DNA from 4 places in the Pseudomonas sp. 9.2(2024) genome. Region 3 is predicted to be linked to each of the others. Evidence: predicted binding sites of a transcription regulator. Region 3 holds the regulator's gene; each other region holds the start of a gene.
The links. The regulator FliA, encoded in region 3, starts transcription of late flagellar genes. The targets are predictions, from matches to a motif close to CTAAAGTTTNNNNNNNNNNNGCCGNTAA.
Positions count from the first base shown of each region.

Region 1: ABFB52_RS28450 (methyl-accepting chemotaxis protein) is a predicted target of FliA. The motif match lies at 2,381-2,408, and genes of this name have one in related genera.
Region 2: flgM (flagellar biosynthesis anti-sigma factor FlgM) is a predicted target of FliA. The motif match lies at 2,057-2,084, and genes of this name have one in related genera.
Region 4: ABFB52_RS19580 (methyl-accepting chemotaxis protein) is a predicted target of FliA. The motif match lies at 1,197-1,224, and genes of this name have one in related genera.

Region 1 is NZ_CP155585.1:6,265,060-6,268,842, reverse strand. It holds gene ABFB52_RS28460 (NorM family multidrug efflux MATE transporter) at 1-1,252, opposite strand, end outside; gene ABFB52_RS28455 (LysR substrate-binding domain-containing protein) at 1,410-2,330, shown strand; gene ABFB52_RS28450 (methyl-accepting chemotaxis protein) at 2,511-3,783, shown strand, end outside.
Region 2 is NZ_CP155585.1:4,903,107-4,906,889, reverse strand. It holds gene ABFB52_RS22070 (MFS transporter) at 1-289, shown strand, start outside; gene ABFB52_RS22065 (flagellar brake protein) at 349-1,083, opposite strand; gene ABFB52_RS22060 (flagellar protein FlgN) at 1,179-1,646, opposite strand; gene flgM (flagellar biosynthesis anti-sigma factor FlgM) at 1,695-2,021, opposite strand; gene flgA (flagellar basal body P-ring formation chaperone FlgA) at 2,240-3,001, opposite strand; gene ABFB52_RS22045 (chemotaxis protein CheV) at 3,084-3,783, shown strand, end outside.
Region 3 is NZ_CP155585.1:2,009,903-2,013,685, forward strand. It holds gene flhF (flagellar biosynthesis protein FlhF) at 1-487, shown strand, start outside; gene fleN (flagellar synthesis regulator FleN) at 601-1,431, shown strand; gene fliA (RNA polymerase sigma factor FliA) at 1,428-2,168, shown strand; gene ABFB52_RS09040 (chemotaxis response regulator CheY) at 2,336-2,707, shown strand; gene ABFB52_RS09045 (protein phosphatase CheZ) at 2,726-3,514, shown strand; gene ABFB52_RS09050 (chemotaxis protein CheA) at 3,554-3,783, shown strand, end outside.
Region 4 is NZ_CP155585.1:4,364,547-4,368,329, reverse strand. It holds gene ABFB52_RS19585 (Na+/H+ antiporter NhaC family protein) at 1-1,053, shown strand, start outside; gene ABFB52_RS19580 (methyl-accepting chemotaxis protein) at 1,266-2,948, shown strand; gene ABFB52_RS19575 (LysR family transcriptional regulator) at 3,159-3,783, opposite strand, start outside.

The sequences.
Region 1 (3,783 bases), 2.0 Mb from region 3:
CCCAGTGCAAATGGAACGCCATCAGCCACGCCGCCGGCGCGCCGATCAGCCAGTAGCAACCGAGCCCGACCAGAAACGTGGTCTTGGCATCCTTGAGCCCGCGAATGCAGCCCATGGCAATCGTCTGCGTGCCGTCGAACAGCTCGAACCACGCTGCCACGGCGAGCAGGCTCACCGCCAGACGAATCACCTCGGCAAACGCCGGATCGTTATGGTCGAGGAACAAGCCGACCAACTGATTCGGCAGCAGCCAGAACACCATCGCAAACCCCAGCATTACCACTGCTCCGAAGACGATGCCGACCCGCCCGGACATCCGCGCATCGCTCAATTGCCCGGCGCCGTAATGCTGGCCGACGCGCATGGTGATCGCATACGACATCCCCGCCGGAACCATGAACGCCACCGAGACGATTTGCAGAGCGATCTGGTGCGCCGCCAGTTGCGTGCTGCCCATGGTGCCCATGCACAGCGCCGCGAAGGCGAACAGCCCGACTTCCACCGCGTAGGTCCCGCCGATCGGCAGACCCAAGCGCCAGAGCTCTTTGAGGTACTGCCGGTTCGGCCGCGACAGGCCTTCACGCAGCGGGTAAGCGTCGTAGGCCGGATGCCGGCGAATGTGCCAGGCCAGTGCGAGAGCCATGCAGTTGGCGACAATCGCCGTGACCAGGCCGATACCGGTCAGCCCGAGCTGCGGCAGGCCGAACATGCCGGTGATCAGCGCGTAATTGAGCAGGAAGTTGGCCACCGTGCCGGCGAGGCTGATGACCATCACCGGCGTTGCCCGGCCGATGGCGCTGGTGAAACCGCGTAAGGCCATGAAACTCAGGTAGCCGGGCAGGGCGAACGGCAGGGCGACCAGAAATTGCCCGGCGGCGTTGACGTTGGTCTCGGTCTGGCCGAACAGCAACAGCACCGGTTTCAGATTCCACAACAGCAGCCCGGCACCGAGTGCCATCAGCCACGCCAGCCATAGCCCGGCCTGGGTCAGGCGGGCGGCGCCGATGATGTCGCCGGCGCCCTGACGAATCGCCACCAGAGTGCCGACCGCCGCGATCACGCCGATGCAGAAGATCGACACGAACGAATAGCTCGCCGCGCCCAGACCGCCACCGGCCAGCGCTTCGGGACTGAGGCGCGCCATCATCAGGGTGTCGGTCAGCACCATCAGCATGTGCGCCAACTGCGAGGCGATCAACGGCCCCGCCAGCCGCAGGATGGCCCAGAGTTCGGTACGCACAGGACGCTGCATGTTTTCACATCCTTATAAAAGAGGGAGCAAGAAACCGTCGATTCTCAGGGTTTGGCGCGGGTTGCACAAAGGGATAAAAAGGATGGGTAGCATGATTAAAACTCATCCTGTCGCGATTCTGCTAAGTTGGCGCAATCCCCCCATTGGAGCGTTGTGCATGTCCCGTCGTCTTCCACCCTTGTATGCCCTGCGCGCATTCGAAGCGGCGGCCCGCCACAGTTCGTTCACCCGGGCAGCCGAAGAGTTGTCGATCACTCAAAGTGCGGTGAGCCGGCACATCCGCACGCTCGAAGAGCACTTCGCCTGCCGCTTGTTCCACCGCAGCGGGCGCAATCTGCAACTGACCGAGTCGGCACGCCTGCTGCTGCCGGGCATCCGTGATGGCTTTGCCGCGCTGGAACGTGCCTGCAATACCTTGCGCGCCGAAGATGACATCCTGCGCATGAAAGCCCCGTCGACCCTGACCATGCGCTGGTTGCTGGCGCGGCTCAGTCGCTTTCGTCATCTGCAGCCAGGTAACGAGGTGCAACTGACCAGCGCGTGGATGGACGTGGATTCGGTGGACTTCAATAACGAGCCCTTCGATTGCGCGGTGTTGTTGAGTGACGGGCATTTCCCGCCGGACTGGGAAGCCAGCCTGCTGTTTCCGGAGGAGCTGATTCCGGTCGGCGCGCCGAATCTGCTCAACGATCAGCCGTGGGACGTGGCGCGGCTGGCCAGCGCCGAATTGCTGCACCCGACGCCGGACCGCCGCGACTGGCGCAGTTGGCTGGAGCACATGGGGCTGTCGGATCAGGTGTCGCTCAAGGGCGGACAGGTGTTCGATACTCTGGAACTCGGGATGATTGCGGCGGCTCGGGGCTATGGGGTTTCCATGGGCGATCTGCTGATGGTGGCCGAGGATGTCGCGCAAGGACGCTTGAGTCTGCCGTGGCCGACGGCGGTCGCCAGCGGCCTGAATTATTACCTGGTGTGGCCAAAGACTCGTCCGGGAGGTGAACGTTTGCGCCGTCTGAGCGACTTCCTGCAAGGCGAAGTCCGCGCCATGGCGCTGCCGGCGGTCACGCGCTTGAGCTGAAACGTTCGAGCCTGCACAATGCCGGCCTTTCGCCATAACCCTGCTGTTCGCTCAAGTATTCGGTTTTACCGCCGAATACGTGCATGTGGAACCGTCGTGCCGGTGGCCACGATTTACCCCCATTAGAAAATTACCCGAGCTGCGATCAAGGAGGATCGGAAGTTCGGCCAGGAGCTGTCCATGTCTCAACCTCGCGCTCGGATCGCCTCGCAGCTGGGCCTCGCGCTCGCCGTGATACTGGCGATAGTCATCAGCGGCAGTACGGTGTTCGCCCTGCGTTCGCTGGACACCGCCAACCTCGCCACCCGTGAAGAACACCTGGCCAGCGAGGCACGCCTGCTCGCCGACCAGCTGAGCACTTTTCACGGCACGCTGCGCGAAAGCACCCAGCGCCTGAGCGGGTTGTTCGAGAAGCGCTTCATCGCGGGCCTGAGCATTCACCCGAGCGAGCCGGTCAATGTTGCGGGCACCCAGACCCCGGGCCTGCACTTGGGCAGCGAGGTGTTGAACAACAACTTCAAGGAAGTCGACGAGTTCAAGCAGATGACGGCGGGCGTTGCCACGCTGTTCGTGCGCAGCGGCGAAGACTTCATTCGCGTCAGCACCTCTCTGAGCAAACAAGACGGCACCCGCGCCATCGGCACCGTGCTCGACCACGCTCACCCGGCCTATGCGAAATTGATGGCGGGGCAGGGTTACGTCGGTCGCGCCTTGCTGTTCGATCGCTCCTACATGACTCAGTACACCCCGGTGCGTGACAGCAGCGGCAAGGTAATCGCGGTGTTGTTCGTCGGCTTCGATTACACCGACGCGCAGAACGCCCAGTTCGCCAATCTCAAGCGCTTCCGTATCGGCCAGACCGGCTCGCTGGCGCTGCTGGACGAGAAGAACCAGTGGCTGGTGGCGCCGGCCGGTGTGCAGGCGCTGGATCAAGCGGTTCCTGTAATCAACGGTCTGGCGAAAACGCCGGGTAAAGGACAGTTCTGGAGCGACAAGTCCGAAGACTTCTACAGCATCGCCGTGCCGTTCGAGGGTGGCCCGTGGTCGGTGGTGGCGAGCATGCCGAAAGCCGAGATCCGCGCGGTGACCTGGAGCGTCGGCACTCAGCTGGCCATCGGCAGTCTGCTGGCGATGCTGCTGGCGGTCGGCTCCGTGGTCTGGTTGCTGCGCAGCAAACTGGCACCGCTGGGCGATCTGGTCCGCCAGGCTGAAGCCCTGGGCGCCGGCGATCTGAGCGTGCGCCTGAGTGTGTCGAGCAACGACGAGATTGGCCAGTTGGCCCGCGCGTTCAACCAGATGAGCCAGGCCCTGTCGACCATGGTCGAGCACATCCGCCGCGCCTCGGAAGAGGTCAACCGTCGGGCTCAAGCGCTGTCCGGTCTGTCTGGCGGCGCCTATGAAGGCATGGAGCAACAGTCTGGCGAAATCACCAGCATGGCCGGCGCCGTTGAAG
Region 2 (3,783 bases), 2.9 Mb from region 3:
CGCGTTGGTGCTGGTGTGGCGGATCCGACCTAAAGCCGTGACCAATCTGCACCAGGTGGACGATGCACCGCTGCATCACGTGGCGATGCCGGACAGCATGTCCAGTTCGCCGCTGGTAGCAGCGCTTGACCCGCGGGTTGACGAGCAGGTGGTGCAGGAGCAGATGCAGAATACGGTCGCTCCGGAGCCTGAACCTGAACCTGAACCAGAACCTGAACCAGAATCTGCCGCGCCCACCGACTCGACAGTCGAAGACGAGGGGCCGGACATCACTCCCGCCAAGCCGTGATCCGGGCATAAAAAAACGGGCAGTCACCGCAGTGACTGCCCGTTTTTCATGCCTGCCGATCAGAGATCGTCTTTATCGAACCGACGCGCTTCGCGCTGCAGTTGATAAACGAAACGCTCGACGTTCCGGGCCGCCGGGCCGCTGATGTTGTGAAAGCGCAGGCCGGCGAAGGTGATGTTGAGCTTTTCTTCGAAGTGCAGGTAACGCAGCTCGACCGATACCGGTTGGTTGCCGAACAGCGGTGCGGCGATCAGGCGATCATAGACCTGGCCCAATTGCAGGCGGTCGGTGATATCGCCTTCAAAGCGCAGCTTGCAACCCGTGGCCGAGATGTCCAGCAATTTGCCATCCAGCGGTGCCTTGAGCTTTTCGCCGCCGAGCACGACGCTGACCAGGTCGGTCAGTTTCAGTGCGGCGCGAAAGGCGTTGCGGCGCTGGTGATAAACCACTTCGGTGGGAAGGTCGCCGGTGTAGAAGCGGTCGCCGTCGGAGTCTTTGATGCTCAGCGTCCCTGTGCATTCCCAGGCAATGCGCACGCCATCATGAAAACCCTCAACCTTGAACGGTTCGCCTGCTTCCAGAAAACGTTCGCCGTCGCGCGGGATCATCTCATCAAGCTTGATCGAACCGTTTTCGCGATCGACTTCAATCAGGTAGCTCTGGAAGCGCTGGCTGCGCTCGTGGAACGTAATGATCAGCGGATCGTGGCTCTCTTGCAGCTGGCGCAGATTGCTGGAGATCTCCAGGGGCGTGGTGAGCACCTTTGGGGGCTGCGGAGCGTCATCGTTGGACACGTTAAATCAATCTCCAGACAAAATTTGACTACGACTGGCCAGTATTTTGCCAGCATGTTTCGCACGTTGATAGGGCGCAAGCATAGAAGAAAGCATCACGCCTGGCTGAGCGCGCGTGGTTTCTGCAGTTTGGAGAAGGTGCCGCTGGCATCGTAGAGCGCGGGAGGCTCGCCGCCGGTGAGGATTTTCAGCTGATTGGCCGTAGCGGCCTGCTGCATGATGATCGACTGGCCGTTCTTGACGTTGGCGGCCTGGCACTGGGCAATCAGGTCGGTCAGGACATCGCTCTGGCTCAGCAACTGATCGCCGATGCTCGACTGGCTGGCCAGTTGTTCCAGGCCTGCGCGGTCGAGCGACAGATTGAGACTGGCGAGGATTTCGCTGCGCTTGCGGCCATGCTGTTCGAGCAGAATGATCAATGCCTGTTTGCGCGCCAGAATTTCTTCCAGCAGAGGCATGTCGCGACCGTGCAAGGCGAGGGACTCGGTTTGCAGTAACTCCAGCAATTGTTGAGCTGGAGCAAAGTCGTCGGTGATCAGTTGCAATAAATTAGTGTCGTGCATGGCTGGCCTTGGGTTTTAAGCGTCCAAAAGCCTGGCGCTGACCGAGGCCTAGCGCTGGGCTTCGAAATTAAGCAGTTTGCTGGCTACACGGTTGCTGTCGACCTTGTAGCTGCCATCGGCAATCGCTGCTTTCAACTCGGCCACGCGGGCTTTATCGACGGCAGGCTGATCGCGCAGCTTGTCAGTGACCTTCTGCAACTGTTGAGCCTCATTGCTGAGGTGTACCGATTCCCCGCTTTTTGCGGTACTGGCCTGTTCGGCCGGGGTATTCAGCGGCGCGGAGGTGCCGGTTTCGGCGGTTTCCTTGGCGTTGCTGGTACGTGTACTGCCCGTAAGTGACGAGGAGCTGTTCAAACGGCTGAAATCGATGACCATGTTAAAAACCTCTGGGAATTTGGACGCTTGCCATGTTCTCGGCCATCCCCTGGAAAACTTTAGGCTCATTTAGCAATGAGCTTGCATGCGCCGTTGCAGATCCTGCTGCGGCACAGTTTAGGGAACAGCTCTGGTCAGCGCCAGTTTTCTGCTTGGGTACTCAGGGGCTTTTCAAATATCCGTTCATACAGCCGCTCACATCACCGCTACATGGCCGTTCACATGGCAACTTCCACCTGGCCCGGCGCGATAACCTGCGCCTTGATAACCCGTTGGGAATTGAGGTTTTTCACCCGAATCTGTTCTTTCAGGCCGCCGTTCGACAGGGCTTCGCCCGGCATGCGGACGGCGAGGGTGCCGCTGCGGGCGGTGATCACCACTTGATCGCCCTTGCGAACCACTTCCGCCTGTTCCAGATGCACCAGGGTGATGACTTGATCGGCTACCGTTGGTCGGGTCAATTTCTGGCCGATGGCTTCATCCACCGACGTCAGGAAACCCTGATTGATCGTGCTGACGTCGCGCTCGCGCAAGGTCACGTCTTGAGGCTCGATGATGCCGGCGCGTTTGAGTGGCCGCGTGGTGGTGACAATCTCGCGAAACAGGCGGACTTGAGCGGGCACGAACACCGTCCAGGGGGAGCTGCCTTCGCAGCGGACCTTGACCGTGACACGGCCCAGAGGGCGTGCCGGACTCTCCAGTGTCGCTGTCAATTCCTTGTCGCACATAGGCATGCGCATGCGGGGATCGAGCTGGTTGACCTCGATTTCATAACGGCCTTCCGTTTGACTGGTAGCCAGATAGTCTTCTACGGTGAATTCAAGAAAGCCCTGAGTGACGCCGATAAGCATGTCAGGCAAGGTAACCGCATCAGCACCGGCAGGGCTGCCAGCGAAAAAAAGGCAAACGGCGGACATCGCGCAAAGCCTTCTGCGGAGGGGAGATGTCAGGCGTCGGAAAAATGTCGTTTGAGCGTTCATACGAGTTAAAAAGCAAGCGCCGTGCCGTTTAGCAATGAATGTGCGTCGCAACAACACTTGGCGTTGGTGTAGGAGTCTGGGCATGGCTGGTGTAATGGATTCGGTGAACCAGCGCACGCAACTGGTGGGGCAGAATCGCCTGGAGCTGTTGTTGTTCCGTCTCGACGGCCAGCAGCTCTACGGGATCAACGTGTTCAAGGTTCGGGAAGTGCTGCAATGCCCGCAACTGACGCTGATGCCCAAGTCCAGTCCTGTCGTGTGCGGGGTGGCGAATATCCGGGGGGCGACCATTCCGATCCTAGATCTGGCGATGGCGACCGGCTCCGGTGCTTTGAAAGACAAGAACAGTCCGTTCGTGATCATCACGGAATACAACACCAAGACCCAGGGTTTCCTGGTGCGCTCGGTGGAACGAATCGTGAACATGAACTGGGAAGAGATTCATCCGCCGCCCAAAGGCACCGGACGCGATCACTACCTGACCGCTGTGACTCGGGTCGACAATCAGTTAGTCGAAATCATCGACGTCGAAAAGGTGTTGGCGGAAGTCGCGCCGACCCCGGAAGCGATTTCGGTCGGCGTGGTGGATGTCGAGACCCAGAGCAAGGCGTTGTCGCTGCGGGTGCTGACGGTCGATGACTCGTCGGTGGCGCGCAAGCAGGTGACGCGTTGCCTGCAGACGGTCGGTGTCGAAGTGGTGGCGTTGAACGACGGCAAGCAGGCGCTGGATTACCTGCGCAAGCTGGTCGACGAGGGCAAGAAGCCGGAAGAAGAGTTCCTGA
Region 3 (3,783 bases):
GGTGACCCACGTCGATCCGGGCCAGTCCCTGGTGCAGGCGCTGGATCCACTGCTGCGCAAACGCGTGGTGCTGATCGATACCGCCGGCCTGCAAGCCAGCGATCCGGCCCTGCGCATGCAGCTGGAAAGTCTGGCCGGTCGTGGCATTCGCTCAAAAAATTATCTGGTCTTGGCAACCACCAGCCAGAAACAGGTTCTAACCGCCGCTTATCACAGTTACAAGCGTTGCGGGCTGGCCGGCTGCATCCTGACTAAACTGGATGAGACGGCCAGCCTTGGCGAAGTGCTGAGCCTGGCGATCAGTCATGAACTGCCGGTCGCCTACCTGACCGACGGCCCACGGATTCCGGATGATCTGCATCTGCCGCGCCGTCATCAACTGGTCAGCCGCGCCGTCAGCGTGCAAATGCAGGAAGAACCCAGCGAAGAAGCCATGGCTGACATGTTCGCTGATATCTACCACAGTCCGACCAAGCAGGTTGGCTGAGGTAATGAACCGTTTTTGTACCTACATCGATGGTCTGCCATGCATTGTTCCGGTTGTGAACGCGCAGCCAGTAATGTGGCCTCCGTCTATGCAAGACAAGGTAAAGAAATAACATGGGCAGCATGCATCCCGTACAGGTGATCGCGGTGACCGGCGGCAAAGGTGGCGTCGGCAAGACTAATGTGTCAGTGAACTTGTCCCTGGCGCTGGCAGAGCTTGGCCGTCGGGTCATGCTGCTGGACGCCGACCTGGGGCTGGCGAACGTCGACGTTCTGCTGGGCCTCACACCCAAACGCACCCTGGCCGACGTGATCGAAGGCCGCTGCGAGCTGCGCGACGTGCTGTTGCAAGGCCCCGGCGGAATCCGCATCGTGCCGGCCGCTTCCGGCACCCAGAGCATGGTTCACCTGAGCCCGGCCCAGCATGCCGGCCTGATTCAGGCGTTCAGCGACATCGGCGACAATCTCGACGTACTGGTGATCGACACCGCTGCGGGTATTGGTGACTCGGTAGTCAGTTTCGTTCGCGCAGCCCAGGAAGTGTTGCTGGTGGTCTGTGACGAGCCGACCTCGATCACCGACGCCTACGCGCTGATCAAACTGCTGAACCGCGATTACGGCATGAATCGCTTCCGCGTCCTGGCCAACATGGCCCAGAGCCCGCAGGAAGGTCGCAATCTGTTCGCCAAGTTGACCAAGGTCACGGATCGCTTCCTCGACGTCGCCCTACAATACGTCGGCGCGGTGCCCTACGACGAAAGCGTGCGCAAGGCGGTGCAGAAGCAGCGTGCGGTCTATGAAGCCTTCCCGCGTTCCAAGTGCGCACTGGCGTTCAAGGCGATCGCACAGAAGGTCGACACCTGGCCGCTGCCCGCCAACCCGCGCGGCCACCTCGAATTTTTCGTCGAGCGCCTCGTGCAGCAAACGGCAGGACCTGTGCTATGACCGCCAGCGGTATGAATTTCTACAAGAAGTCGGCGCGTGACGCGCAGTACGAGCTGATCGAGCGTTACGCGCCACTGGTCAAACGCATCGCCTACCACTTGCTGGCGCGATTGCCGGCCAGTGTGCAGGTCGAAGACCTGATCCAGGCCGGGATGATCGGCCTGCTCGAAGTCTCGACCAAATACGACGCCAGCAAGGGCGCCAGTTTTGAAACGTACGCGGGCATCCGGATCCGCGGTGCGATGCTCGATGAAGTCCGTAAGGGGGACTGGGCGCCACGCTCGGTTCACCGCAATACCCGTATGGTCAGCGACGCAATTCGCTCGATTGAAGCTAAAACCGGCCGTGACGCTAAAGATCACGAAGTTGCGGCCGAACTCCAATTGAGTCTCGACGATTACTACGGGATTTTGAACGACACCCTGGGCAGCCGGCTGTTCAGTTTCGACGACCTGTTGCAGGACGGCGAACACGAAGGGCTGCACGAGGATGGCGCCAGTGCTCATCTGGAGCCGTCGCGCGATCTGGAAGACGAACGTTTCCAGGCCGCGCTGGCGGACGCGATTGCCAATTTGCCGGAGCGTGAGCGACTGGTGTTGGCGCTGTACTACGACGAAGAGCTGAACCTCAAGGAGATCGGTGAAGTCCTTGGCGTCAGTGAATCGCGGGTCAGCCAGTTACACAGCCAGTGCGCGGCCCGCTTGCGGGGGCGTTTGGGGGAGTGGCGAGCGCGCTGAAGGCAGTGTGGGGACACTGCGAACGAGGCTGGTGCGGTGGTGAACGGCACCGGTCTCGATCTGTCGTGCTCCAGACAGTCATCGAGTGTTTTGCCGGATTGATTGAAATGGCGCGTCCAGGTGCTGGGCGCGTTTAAGACTGCTTGGAGGTCGAATTGAACAAAGACATGAAAATCCTCATCGTTGATGACTTCTCAACGATGCGGCGGATCATCAAGAACCTGTTGCGTGATCTGGGGTTCACCAACACCGTTGAAGCCGACGATGGCACCACTGCCATTCCGGTACTCAACAGCGGCAGCATCGACTTTCTGGTGACCGACTGGAACATGCCCGGCATGACCGGTATCGACCTGCTGCGCCACGTGCGTGCCGATGAAAAGCTCAAGCACCTGCCAGTGCTGATGGTGACCGCTGAAGCCAAGCGCGAGCAGATCATCGAAGCGGCCCAGGCCGGCGTTAACGGCTACGTGGTCAAACCTTTCACGGCCCAGGCGTTGAAAGAAAAAATCGAGAAGATTTTCGAACGCATCGGCTGATGAACGCGCGGGGGAGCTATGGAGCATAACGAATCTTCACAGGGCGATTTTGAGTCGACCCTGAAAAAACACGCGGTCGAACTGGTCGAGAGCCTTGAAAAAGGCAAGTTCGGCGACGCTGTGCAACTGATCCATGAGCTCAATCAGACCCGTGACCGTGGCCTGTACCAGGAAGTGGGCAAGCTCACGCGTGAACTGCACAGTGCGATCGTCAATTTCCAGATCGATCCGCACATGCCGCAGGCTGAGGAAGTGTCGCAAATCACCGACGCTACCGAGCGCCTGAGCTACGTGGTCAAACTGACCGAAGCTGCCGCCAACCGCACCATGGATCTGGTGGAAAGCGCGACCCCTGTGGTCAATGGCCTGGCTGACGAAGCCCAGGCCTTGAGCGCCGATTGGGGCCGCTTCATGCGCCGTGAGGTCGGGGCTGAAGAGTTCCGTGAACTGGCGCGCCGGGTCGACGGTTTTCTGGCACGCAGCAGCGCGGACAACCGCGCGGTGTCGAGCAATCTGAACGACATTCTGCTCGCCCAGGATTACCAGGACCTCACAGGCCAGGTGATCAAGCGCGTGACCCAATTGGTCACCGAAGTCGAAAGCAACCTGCTCAAGCTCGTGCTCATGGCCAGCCAGGTGGACCGCTTTGCGGGCATCGAACATGACCGTGCGGCGATGCTTGCTGAAAAAGATCCACAAAAACATCTCTCGCAGGGTGAAGGTCCGCAGATTCATGCCGATAAACGAGAAGACGTTGTGTCCGGTCAGGACGATGTGGACGATTTGCTATCCAGCCTTGGATTTTGAGTTTTTTTGGGTTTTTAGACCTGTAGGAGCACCCCATTAATGAGCTTCGGCGCCGATGAAGAGATCCTTCAGGATTTCCTGGTTGAGGCCGGCGAGATTCTTGAGCAACTGTCCGAACAACTGGTCGAGCTGGAAAGCCGCCCGGATGACGCAGATCTGCTCAACGCAATTTTTCGCGGTTTCCACACTGTAAAAGGGGGCGCCGGCTTCCTTCAGCTCAACGAGCTGGTGGAGTGCTGTCACATCGCCGAAAACGTGTTCGACATCCT
Region 4 (3,783 bases), 2.4 Mb from region 3:
GACCGCCAGCATGCGACCGGTGGCGGCAGCGTCAAATGGATGCTGATCGGCCTGCTGTGGGTGGTGGCGATCGCGTCGCAGAACATCCTGCCGATTCATATTGCGTTCATTCCGCTGCTGGTGCCGCCGCTTTTATATGTACTGACCAAGCTGCAACTGGACCGCCGGTTGATCGCCTGCGTCATGACCTTCGGCCTGATCACGCCGTACATGTTCCTGCCGGTTGGCTTCGGCAACATTTTCCTCAACGAGATCCTGCTGGCCAACGTTGCCCGCAGTGGCGTGGACATCAGCGGGATCAACGTCACCCATGCCATGGGGATTCCGGCGCTGGGCATGCTGGTGGGGCTGGGCATCGCCTTTATCAGTTACCGCAAGAAGCGCGTATACGACCTGGGAAAAATCGAGCAGGTCGAGCAGGTGGCAGTGCAGTACAACCCGCGCAGTCTGTTGATCGCCGGTGTCGCCATTGCCGCAGCTTTCATTATTCAGTTGCTGCTGGATTCGATGATTATCGGGGCGCTGGCCGGTTTCCTGATCTTTTCGGCGTCGGGCATCGTCAAATGGCGCGAGACGGATGACCTGTTTACCGAAGGCATGAAGATGATGGCGATGATCGGCTTCATCATGATCGCCGCTTCCGGATTCGCCGAAGTGATGAAGGCCACTGGCGAGGTGCAGACGCTGGTCGAGTCTTCGGCGTCGTGGATCAACCACAGCAAGGGCATCGGTGCGTTGCTGATGCTGCTGGTCGGTCTTCTGGTGACCATGGGCATAGGCTCGTCGTTTTCCACGGTGCCGATTCTGGCGGCGATTTTCGTGCCGCTGTGCGTGCAACTGGGTTTCAGCCCGATTGCCATTGTCTGCATCGTCGGCACGGCCGGGGCCTTGGGCGATGCCGGTTCGCCCGCGTCAGACTCGACCCTTGGCCCGACCTCCGGTCTGAACATCGACGGCCAGCACCACCACATCTGGGACACCGTTGTTCCGACCTTCCTGCACTACAACCTGCCGCTGCTGGCGTTTGGCTGGGTGGCTGCGATGGTCCTTTAACTCCCGTGATCGTTCCCACGCTCTGCGTGGGAATGCAGCCCGGGACGCTCCGCGTCCCAAAGCGTGACGCAGAGCGTCACAAGAGGCATTCCCACGCAGAGCGTGGGAACGATCGGCGTCGAGGTGTCGTTCTCAAGCTGCAGCTCAACTTTTGGTTACGCGTGCCGTTAAAGCCTTTAACCACGCCAATAAAACCAAAAGAGTGAGCCCCCATGCGCCTGAGTCTCAAGGCTAAAGTCCTGTCCCTTGCCGTCCTTCCGGTGCTGCTCTTTGCGCTGGTGATCAGCCTGACCACGCTGTTCATCCTTCAGGAACAGGCGCGCAATGAAGTCCAGCAGACCCGCGAACGCCTGCTCGGCGACGCCAAAGCCACGCTGGCCAGTTACGTCGCCGTGGCCATGACCACCATCAAACCGTTGTACGACGCCGCCGCTCCCGGTGACGCCGAGGCGCGGGCGCAGGTGATCAAGCTGCTGTCGAGCATCAAGTACGGCAAGGACGGCTACTTCTTCGGCTACGACTCCGAGACCGTGCGCCTGTTCAAGGCCAACGACCCCGAAGGCGTGGGCAAAAGCTTCAAGGACAACCGCGACCCGAATGGCGTTTACGTCAACCGCGATCTGGTGAAAGTGGCGAAGGACGGCACCCATTACCTGCAATACAGCTCGCCGCTGCCGGGCAACGCGCAAGTGCTGGTGCCGAAACTCGGTTACACCGAATACCTGGCGAAGTGGGACATGGCGGTCGGTACGTCGGTCAACCTCGATGGCATCGAAGCGCAAGTAGCGGTGGTCGAGGCCAAGGTGCAGGAGCGCATGCAGGGCGTGGTGCTGAGCATCGTCGGTGTGGCGGTGGTGGTGCTGCTGGTGATCGCGGCAGCGGGGATGTTGCTGGCCAACACCATCCTGCGACCGCTGACCCTGATGAAAGCCAACCTCGATGACATCGCGGCGGGCGAGGGTGATCTGACCCGGCGCTTGACCATCACCAGCCAGGACGAACTCGGCGAACTGGCCGGCTCGTTTAACCGTTTCGTCGACAAGATCCACGGCCTGGTGCGGCAGATCACCGAAATGACGTCGCAACTGACCGGTTTGGTGACGCAGGTATCGGATCAGGCTCAGCGCTCCGATCAGGCCATGGAGCGTCAGCGCCACGAAACCGATCAGGTCGCCACGGCGATCAATGAAATGTCCGCCGCCGCCCAGGAAGTCGCCAAGAGCGCACAGAACGCCGCCGTCGCCGCGCAGCAGACCGACGAAGAGGGCCAGACCGCCAAGCGTGTGGTGGCCGGCAGCATCAAGCAGATTCATGCGCTGGTGGACGACATCCGCAGCAGCGGCGTGTCCCTCGACAGCCTGCAGCAGGACGTGTCGTCGATTGTCGGCGTGCTCGGGGTGATTCGCTCGATTGCCGAACAGACCAACCTGCTGGCACTCAACGCCGCCATCGAAGCCGCCCGGGCCGGCGAGGCCGGGCGCGGGTTTGCGGTGGTAGCGGATGAAGTGCGGGCGCTGGCTTCGCGCACGCAGATCAGTACGCAGGAAATTCAGGGGATGATCGACCGCTTGCAGGCGGGGACGCAGTCGGCGGTTGAAGCGATGCGCCGTTCCAGCGAGGCGGGTGACGGCACGTCGGCGCAGGCCAATCAGGCGGGGGCTTCGCTGGATGCGATGGCGGATCTGATTGCGACCATCAACTCGATGAACGCGCAGATTGCCAGTGCCGCTGAAGAGCAGACGGCGGTGGCGGAAGAGATCAACCGCAGCGTGCACCAGATTGCGGTGGCGGTGGATAACGTGGCGGATGAGACCCAGTTGGGGGCGCAGACTTCGCGGAGTCTCGCGGAGTTGGGGCAGCGGCTTGGGAAGTTGGTGGGGCAGTTCCGGATCTGACCCCCAAAGGCCCCCTCACCCTAACCCTCTCCCGGAGGGAGAGGGGACTGACCGCAGTGTCTTGCGTCATACATCGACCTGAAAAATCGTGTCGATTATGGATTCACAGCCGATCGCTCATGTCGGCGTATCTCTCGAATATCCCCCGTTCGGTTCCCTCTCCCTCCGGGAGAGGGCTAGGGTGAGGGCCGGCTTTTGACTTTGGCGAGCTCAGGGCCTGTCCCAGTAGGGGACTTCGCCAAAGCACTCGATAAAAAAGTCGATGACCGTCCGCACCTTCACCGACAACCGCCGGCTCCCCGGCCACAGCACCGAAATCTGCTGCGGCTCGACACTGTTCGACACCTGATAATCCCCCAACACCGGCACCAGCGTGCCCTCGCGCACCGCCTCGCCGATCAGCCATGACGGAAACATCACCAGCCCCAGCCCTTGCACAGCGGCCTGGGTCAACGTGTCCGCATGGTTGCCGGTAATCGGGCCCTTGACTGCATAGGGTGTCCACTCGCCCTGACCCTGACGGAAGAACCAGCGCTGCTGACCGGTCGCGCCCTTGTAGGCCAGGCACTGGTGGCGGGCGAGGTCTTCGGGATGCCGGGGCGTGCCGAAACGCTTGAGATACGCGGGACTGGCCGCGACCTGAAACCGGTGCGGCGCGAGGATCCGCGCCTGCATGCTTGAGTCGTGCAGCGGGCCGATGCGAAACAGCAGATCGGCGCCTTCCTGCAGCGGATCGATGTAGTGGTCGGTCTGCTGGATATCCAGTTGCAGCTTCGGATAGCGCTCGCACAAACCGCCGAGCCATGGCGTCAGGTGGCGCTGGCCGAACACCACC